2 regions of the Rhizobium sp. 01T444 genome follow, and region 1 is predicted to be linked to the other one. Evidence: predicted binding sites of a transcription regulator. Region 1 holds the regulator's gene; the other holds the start of a gene.

Evidence for each region. Region 1 encodes PhoB, which activates phosphate uptake and scavenging genes when phosphate is short. Its sites were predicted from a motif close to TGTCATNNANCTGTCAT; they were not measured.
Region 2: a site for PhoB is predicted at 2,571-2,587, ahead of AC1DTN_RS15855 (DUF1045 domain-containing protein). Genes of this name have one in related genera too.

Annotation. Positions count from the first base shown of each region.
Region 1 covers NZ_JBFTPD010000001.1:295,045-299,237, reverse strand. The annotation lists gene pstB (phosphate ABC transporter ATP-binding protein PstB) at 1-542, shown strand, start outside; gene phoU (phosphate signaling complex protein PhoU) at 587-1,300, shown strand; gene phoB (phosphate regulon transcriptional regulator PhoB) at 1,432-2,115, shown strand; gene AC1DTN_RS01420 (pyrroline-5-carboxylate reductase) at 2,312-3,073, opposite strand; gene AC1DTN_RS01415 (GcrA family cell cycle regulator) at 3,405-3,935, opposite strand.
Region 2 covers NZ_JBFTPD010000010.1:71,478-75,670, forward strand. The annotation lists gene phnD (phosphonate ABC transporter substrate-binding protein) at 1-151, shown strand, start outside; gene phnE (phosphonate ABC transporter, permease protein PhnE) at 219-1,184, shown strand; gene phnE (phosphonate ABC transporter, permease protein PhnE) at 1,192-2,538, shown strand; gene AC1DTN_RS15855 (DUF1045 domain-containing protein) at 2,678-3,373, shown strand; gene AC1DTN_RS15860 (alpha-D-ribose 1-methylphosphonate 5-triphosphate diphosphatase) at 3,387-4,193, shown strand, end outside.

The DNA of each region.
Region 1 (4,193 bases):
TCTACGATCCTGACATCGACGTCGTCGAACTCCGCGCCCGTGTCGGCATGGTGTTCCAGAAGCCGAATCCGTTCCCGAAAACAATCTATGAAAACGTCTCCTACGGACCGCGCATCCACGGCCTCGCCAAATCCAAGGCCGACCTGGACCAGATCGTCGAGACGAGCCTGCAGCGCGCCGGCCTCTGGAATGAGGTCAAGGATCGCGTGCATGAATCCGGCACCGGCCTTTCCGGCGGTCAGCAGCAGCGTCTGTGCATCGCACGCGCCGTTGCCGTCAGCCCGGAAGTCATCCTGATGGACGAGCCCTGCTCGGCGCTCGACCCGATCGCGACTGCCAAGGTCGAAGAGCTGATCCATGAGCTGCGTGAAAACTACACCATCGTCATCGTGACGCATTCCATGCAGCAGGCCGCGCGCGTATCACAGCGTACGGCCATGTTCCACCTCGGCAACCTGGTCGAGGAAAACGACACCGACAAGATGTTCACCAATCCCGACGATCCGCGCACCCAGGACTATATCATGGGCCGGTTCGGCTGATTTTGGCGATGTGAAGCCTTCCCGATTTTCGAGGACAAAGCCCCATGGCATCGACACATATTTTTTCCGCTTACGATGACGATCTGAAATTCCTGTCCCGGCGCATTTCCGAGATGGGTGGTCTTGCCGAACAGATGGTCGGCGAGGCCGTCCGTGCGCTGGTCAACGGCGACACTGCGCTCGCCCAGAAGGTCATTTCCGACGACGTGATCCTTGATCACGCGGAACGCGAAATCAACGACAAGGCGATCGTCACGATCGCCCGTCGCCAGCCGATGGCCTCCGACCTTCGCGAGATCATGGGTTCGATCCGCATCGCCGCCGACCTCGAGCGTGTCGGCGACCTCGGCAAGAACACCGCAAAGCGCGTCATCGCCGTCCAGAGCACCGGCGTTCCGCGCAAGCTCGCCCGCGGTCTCGAGCATCTCTCCGAACTGGCGCTCGTCCAGCTCAAGGAAGTGCTCGACGTCTATACGACGCGTTCTGCGGACAAGGCCAAGTCCATCCGCGAGCGCGACGACGAGATCGACGCGATGTACACCTCGCTGTTCCGCGAACTCCTCACCTACATGATGGAAGATCCGCGCAACATCACGAGCTGCACGCATCTTCTCTTCTGCGCCAAGAACATCGAGCGCATCGGCGATCATGCGACCAACATCGCTGAGACGATCTATTACATGGCAACCGGCGCCCAGCCGGAGGGTGAGCGTCCGAAGGACGACAGCTCCAATACCGTCGGTGCGGTGACGGAGTAATCCGGACCTGCCAATTGCGTGCGCGCCCTGCGCTGGGGCGCGCAAAGGTCGCAGCCAATTCCAAGTTTCTGCATGGTCCGTTGCTTAAATCACCCCCGGTTTAAGGATCATGCATTAGGAGACTGACACGCATGATCCCAAGAGTTGCAGTTGTTGAAGATGAAGAGGCGCTGAGTGTGCTTCTCCGCTACAACCTCGAGGCTGAAGGTTTCGAGGTGGATACGATCCTCCGTGGCGACGAGGCCGAAATCCGGCTTCAGGAGCGCACGCCGGACCTGCTCATCCTTGACTGGATGCTGCCGGGCGTTTCCGGCATCGAACTCTGCCGCCGGCTGCGCATGCGGCCGGAGACCGAGCGCCTGCCGATCATCATGCTGACGGCACGCGGCGAAGAGAGCGAACGCGTTCGCGGTCTCTCGACCGGCGCGGACGACTATGTCGTCAAGCCCTTCTCCACGCCGGAACTCGTTGCCCGCGTCAAGGCGATGCTGCGACGCGCCCGTCCGGAGGTTCTCTCCACCGTTCTGAAGTGTGGTGATATCGAGCTCGATCGCGAAACCCATCGCGTTCATCGCAAGAGCCGCGAAGTGCGCCTCGGCCCGACCGAATTCCGCCTGCTCGAATTCCTGATGTCGTCGCCGGGCAGGGTCTTCTCCCGCTCGCAGCTTCTGGATGGCGTCTGGGGCCACGATATCTACGTGGACGAACGTACCGTCGACGTCCATGTCGGGCGCCTGCGTAAGGCGCTGAACTTCTCCAACATGCAGGATGTCATCCGCACCGTCCGCGGCGCGGGATATTCCATGGAAGCCTGATCCGAGTGATCGGAGGTCCAGACGGGTCGCTCGCTTGCCGGGCGGCCCGTTTGCTTATCTGGTGTCCTTCTGAAGAAACAGCGATGGGTAGGCCCGCCCTGTCCGTCGAGCTTGAAGCGACCTGTCTCGGCGAAGCACAGCTTCTTCTGGAAGCCGACACTAGGCGCCGAAAGCGAACTTCAAGAGGGTTTGCTTTCTACAGACGAATGCGTGCAAGAACTCGATCAAGAGCCTTTTGCAGAGCCACAGCGCCACCGAAATCGCGAAAGTCTTCGAGCACCTGTTCATTCAATCCGCCCTTGGTCGAATGCTCGCCGATGAGTTCATCAAAACTCGCGACAGGTTTCGAACGGGCAGCATGGGCGAGGCCGGAAAACAATTGACGGAGGTAGGCGTCGCCAGCCGTTCTCGAAAGCCCTTGGCTCTGCAGCCAGGTCGACGTCGCGTCCAGGATGCCGAAATAGGTGGCCATCAGGCAGCTCGCCACCGCGAGAAGTTCGAACTCAGGTCTGTTTTCAACCTGGATCGCCGTTCCGAGCGCCGAAAAGAGGGCGTGGGAAACCTCGTCGGGCGGGTAGATCGCAGTCGCGCCCTGAAGATCTGCGATGAACGGAAGTGGAATTGCCAGGCTCAGGCGAACTGGCTGATCGATCCACGCCAGCAGTTGATCCATTGGCGTGGCCGCGACGAAGCTGATGACATGGTGGCCCGGCCGAAATCGGAGCGAGCGGATGACCTCCTCGGCAATTTGCGGCCTCACCGCCACAAATACGAGATCGGATCGGTCGAGAACATCCTGGTTCCCCAAAGCGATCGACACATTCCGGTTTGCCGCCGCAAGGCGGGCGGCGACGCTTGCGCTGCGCGGTGACAGCACGATCGGTGTGTCGCGAAACGCTGTCTTGCCCAATCCGGTGACGACGGCCTCGGTAATCGTGCCCGTCCCGACGAACCCCATTGTCATCCGCTTTGGATCGATCTCCATTGGCACCCCTGACCGACTGTTTGCGCCGTGCTACTCCACGAGAATACCGCATCTGCATCAGAAAATCGCGTTACAGCGCCATGACCACCGTTCCATGCCAGCCTGGGGCTGAAACACATCGGTGGTGTTGGCCACGTAACTTCGCATTGTCAGGCATGGTGAACGACCGGCAGAGATCGGCCTCCGGCAGATAGTCGTGGTCAGGAGCGGTTTTCCAGTCCTCCTGTGCCGGCTAAAAAAATCACCCCTCCGCGCATAGGCGAGGAGGGGTGATGGCACGTTGCGTCTGTTGGAAGATCGCGGGTCAGGCGACCCGGACAGCCTTGCGGCGTTCGCTGACCGGCTGGTAGGCGAGGCGCTGGTGATAGTTGCAATAGGGCGAGGAATCCGGGGAGTCGCAGCCGCAGAAGTAGAAGTCGTCCTTCAGCGGATCGCCGACCGGCCACTTGCAGGTGCGCTCCGTCAGTTCCGTCAGGCCAAGGCGGCGTGAAATCGGCACGACCACATTCTTGGCCGGCACGTATTCCATTTCCTCGACCGTTTCGATCTCGATCTCTTCCTTCAGCATCGTTGCGCCCTGCTGGCGGGTAACGGTGCGGGTGGTGATGCGAGACGCATAGTTCGGGGCGCGCGGAGCCGACGTATTGCGCTTCGTTGCGCGCGCAGCGGTTGCCGTGCCGCCGGCCTTGGCGCGGCCGGGAAGACTGAGCCGGTGAACCTTGCCGATAACAGCGTTTCTACTCACTCCGCCAAGCTGCGCAGCGATCTGGCTGGCGCTCAGCCCCTCTGACCAAAGCTTCTTGAGCTTCTCGACACGCTCGTCTGTCCAGTTCATTGCCCTGTCTCCACCTTTCGCGTTGGTGATGGCAGAATCCCTCACCGTTGCCTCGGAAGTCTCCGAAGCAAGAAACGCCTGATCAATTTTGGTGACTAGTTCCGCCGCATGCAGTCTAGTAATTGAACTTTAACCTAGTGTGAGCCTGACTCTGTGACAAGAGTCGCGTGAATCCGATGAATCCGAATTCGGGGTTTTCCCCAACTTGCTTCCCCGGAGAGTCATTTCTGCAACATTAGCTGTTGATAGACCTGCAAG
Region 2 (4,193 bases), on a different contig from region 1:
GAAGCTCACCACCTTCTTCACCGCTCTGCCGGAGAAGGACCACAAGTGCTTCGCAGCTATCGAAGGCGGCGACTACAAGGGCTACTCCCCGGTCAAGCACGACTTCTACRACGCCGTTGTAGAAGTTCGTAAGGCTGCCATCGGCGGCTAATTGCGCCATTCGTATACGGGGCGGCCGGCAACGGCCGCCCTTTTTCTTGTGACCAGGCGAGGCGCTCATGACTATTGCCGATACACAACCGCATGTGCCGATGCAGAGCACGAAGGATATCGCCACCGCTTGGGACAAGATGATCGCCAGGCGGCGCTTCTACACCATCCTCGGTCTGGTCATCCTGTTCGCGGCCTTCGTAAGCTCCGTGCGTTTTGCCGACGAAAGCAATGCCGGTCACTTCTTCGACCGCCTTCCGCACCTTTTCGACTTCCTGAGTTGGCTGATCCCGAAGGACTGGGCCGACGTCTGGCGCGCGCTTTTCGACATAGCGAGCCCGAACGACAAGGGCGGCGAAGAATTCAACTTCTTCAAGGGCCGCGTCTACGTCTGGGGTGATTTCTATATTCCCGAATATTTCGAGCTGATGATCATCACGATCAATATCGCGCTCGTCTCGACCATCATCGCCTTCATCTTCGCGGTTCCGCTCAGCTTCTTTGCAGCGCGCAATCTGACGAAGAACTGGCCGCTGCGCATCTTTACCAAGCGCCTCATGGAATTTCTGCGCGCTTTTCCCGAGATCGTCATTGCCGGCCTGTTTTCGGCAATCCTGTCGATCGGTCCGGTAGCCGCCATCATCGCGATCACGCTCCATACGATCGGCGCACTCGGCAAGCTCTTCTACGAAGTCGCCGAGAATATCGACATGAAACCGGACGAAGGCATGAGGGCCGTCGGCGCGAACTGGATAGAGCGCGTGCGTTTCGCCGCGCTGCCGCAGGTCATGCCGAACTATGCGTCCTAYGCGCTGCTGCGCCTTGAGATCAACGTGCGCGCATCCACCATCATCGGCGCCGTCGGCGGCGGCGGTATCGGTGAAGAGCTCAAGCTCTCCATTTCCCGCGGCTTCGGCGCCAAGACCGTGGCGCTGGTGCTGTTGCTCTTCGTGACGATCGTCGCGGTCGACCAGTTCTCCGCCTGGCTGCGCCGCCGGCTCGTCGGCGAACACGCCTTCCTCCTGCAACATTGAGGCCGCCATGACGGTAATCGACGCAAACCGCATGCATGAGATCGAAACGCGCTACCCGGAATATTTCCACCGGTCCTTTCGCCAGCGTTTCGGTGGCCTGCTGATCGTTCTCGCGACGATCCTCTACGGCAGCTACGCCGTCTGGTTCTTCGACCTGCCGAAAGTCATCGCCGAAGCCCATTGGGAACGCTTCGGCATCTATATGAGTCAGTGGATCAGCTACGATGTGCAGCCGGAATTCCGTCTCGAGGATGATGGCACCATCCAGACACGTTACCCGCGCTTTTCGCCGCTTGGCGACGATCCGCATCCGGACTGGGTGAAGGCCAATGCCGATGGCAGCATCACGGTTCTCGTCAGCGGCAGCGGCCGCACGGTGACCGTCAGCAAGAGCCAGACGGTGATCACAGCCCATGGCGTCACGGTGCCGGTCGACGTTACCAGTGGCGCGCCGAAGGTTGTAGGTCCGGTTCCGAACTGGATGACGGTCTATGACGATAACGTGCTCGCCAATCTTGGCTTTGCCGGCGATGTCAGCATCTCGGTCGATCGCGTGAAGGTGCGCAAGCGCTTCATCGGCTGGGCGAACTTTGTCTTCGACACGCAGTCGCCCTTTTTCGACAAGCCGGCAAGCGAAGTCATCAGCCTCATCGTTTCCGGCCCGCGCATCCATCCCGACCAGTCGAACCTGTCACTCGCCTTCGATAGCATCTGGAACAACAGCGAATGGCAGCATGGCGACGTCTGGACCAAGCTCTTCCAGACCATTGTGATGGCCTTCCTCGGCACGCTGCTCGGCTCGCTCGCGGCCTTCCCGCTCGCCTTCATGGCGGCGCGTAACATCACGCCGAACAGGTTCCTCAATCAGGCTCTGAAACGCTCCTTTGATTTCCTGCGCTCGGTTGACATGCTGATCTGGGCCCTCTTCCTGACGCGCGCCTTCGGTCCGGGTCCGCTTGCCGGTTCCGGCGCCATCTTCCTCACGGAGACCGGCACGCTCGGAAAGCTCTATTCGGAAGGCCTTGAGAACATCGACAACAAGCCGCGTGAAGGCGTGAAATCGACAGGCGCCTCGACCGTGCTCGTTCATCGGTACGGCATCATGCCGCAGATCGTTCCTGTTATCGTCAGCCAGACGCTCTACCAGTGGGAATCAAACGTGCGCGGCGCGACGATCATCGGTGCGGTCGGCGCCGGCGGTATCGGTCTCAAGCTCTGGGAGGCCATGCGCACCAATTCCAACTGGGAAAACGTCGCCTACATGGTCATCCTGATCCTGATCGTCGTCTTCCTGTTCGACGCCGCATCGAACGCGCTGCGCCATCGCCTGATGGGCACCCAGGCCGGTCACTGAGCCCAAGTAAAAGATGATGACGGCCCTGCCGTCATCATCATTCTGTCATGGAAATCTTTTAGCCGGAGCGTGCTTGCGGTTCGCCGCCAAATCACTGCACATTGCCCTCCCCGTTCGGACGATCTCCAGGATAAAAGCCTTGCGCTACGCTCTCTATTTTTCGCCGTCCAAGGATGATCCTCTGACGGATGCGGCCTCCGTCTGGCTCGGCCGCGATGCCTTTACCGGCGAGACCTATCCTGCACCCGAATACGAGACATTGCCGGCTGGCGAACAATTCGAACTGACGGCCGATCCGCGCCGCTATGGCTTCCATGCGACGATCAAGGCGCCCTTCGAGCTTGCCTCCTCCGTGACCGAAAAGGACCTGATGGCGGTCGTCGAAGATTTCGCCGCCAACACGCCGGCCTTTGAAATCCCGGAGCTTGTGCTCGGCCAGCTTGGTCGCTTCTTCGCGCTTGTGCCGGGTTCGCTGCACCAACCACTTCAGGATTTCGCGGCAAAGGTGGTAAAGTCTTTCGAGCCGTTCCGGGCGGCACTCTCCGAGGCCGATATTATCAGGCGCAAACCGGAAAGGCTCTCTGAGAGCCAGCGCAATAATCTCATGCGCTGGGGCTATCCATATGTCATGGATGACTTCGGCTTCCACATGACGTTAACCGGCCAGGTGCCGGAAGAGCGCGCGGAAGTGATGAGGGCGATCCTGACGGAGCGTTTCGCAGCTTTTACCGGCAGGCCGCTTCGCATTTCCGGCCTTGCCGTCTTTAGCGAGGAGGCGCGCGGCGCGCCTTTCAAAGTCCACACGTGGCTGCCTCTTGCTGGCGCCAAAAGCTGAAAGATTTTCTGACATGAGCAAAGAAACCGTTCTCTCAAACGCCCGTATCGTTCTCGAGGACGATATTCTTTCGGGCTCCATTCTCATCCGTGACGGCAAGATCGCCGATATTTCGGAGGGCAATTCGGTAGCCGGCGAAGACTTTGAGGGCGACTACATCATCCCCGGCCTCGTCGAGCTGCACACGGACCATCTGGAAGGCCACTATTCGCCGCGTCCGGGCATCCGCTGGAACAAGACGGCGGCCATCCAGGCCCATGACGCGCAGATCGTCACCTCGGGCATCACCACGGTCTTCGACTGCCTGCGCATGGGTGCTGACGAAGACGGCGGTTTCGAGCACGGCGAAATGCGCGAGATGGCCGATGCCATTCAGTCCGCCGAAAAGGAAGGGCGCCTGCGCGCCGAGCATCTCATCCATCTGCGTTGCGAAGTTTCGGCCGACAACGTGCTGCAGCACTTCGCCGATTTCGAAAACGACCCTTATGTTCGTCTCGTCTCGCTGATGGACCATGCGCCCGGCCAGCGCCAGTTCCAGACAATGGACCAGTACATTTTTTACTATCAGAAGAAGCGCGGTCTTTCAGATGAGGAGTTTGCCCGCTTCTGCGCCAGACGCATCGCCGAGTCCGATCGCAATTCGACACCAAATCGCGACGCGATCTCCAAGGTCTGCGCCGAACGCGGCATCACAGTTGCGAGCCATGACGACGCCACATCTTCCCATGTCGACGAGGCGATTGAAAACGGCGTTCGCCTGGCCGAATTCCCGACCAGCATAGACGCAGCCCGGCTGTCGCATGAAAACGGCATGAGCGTT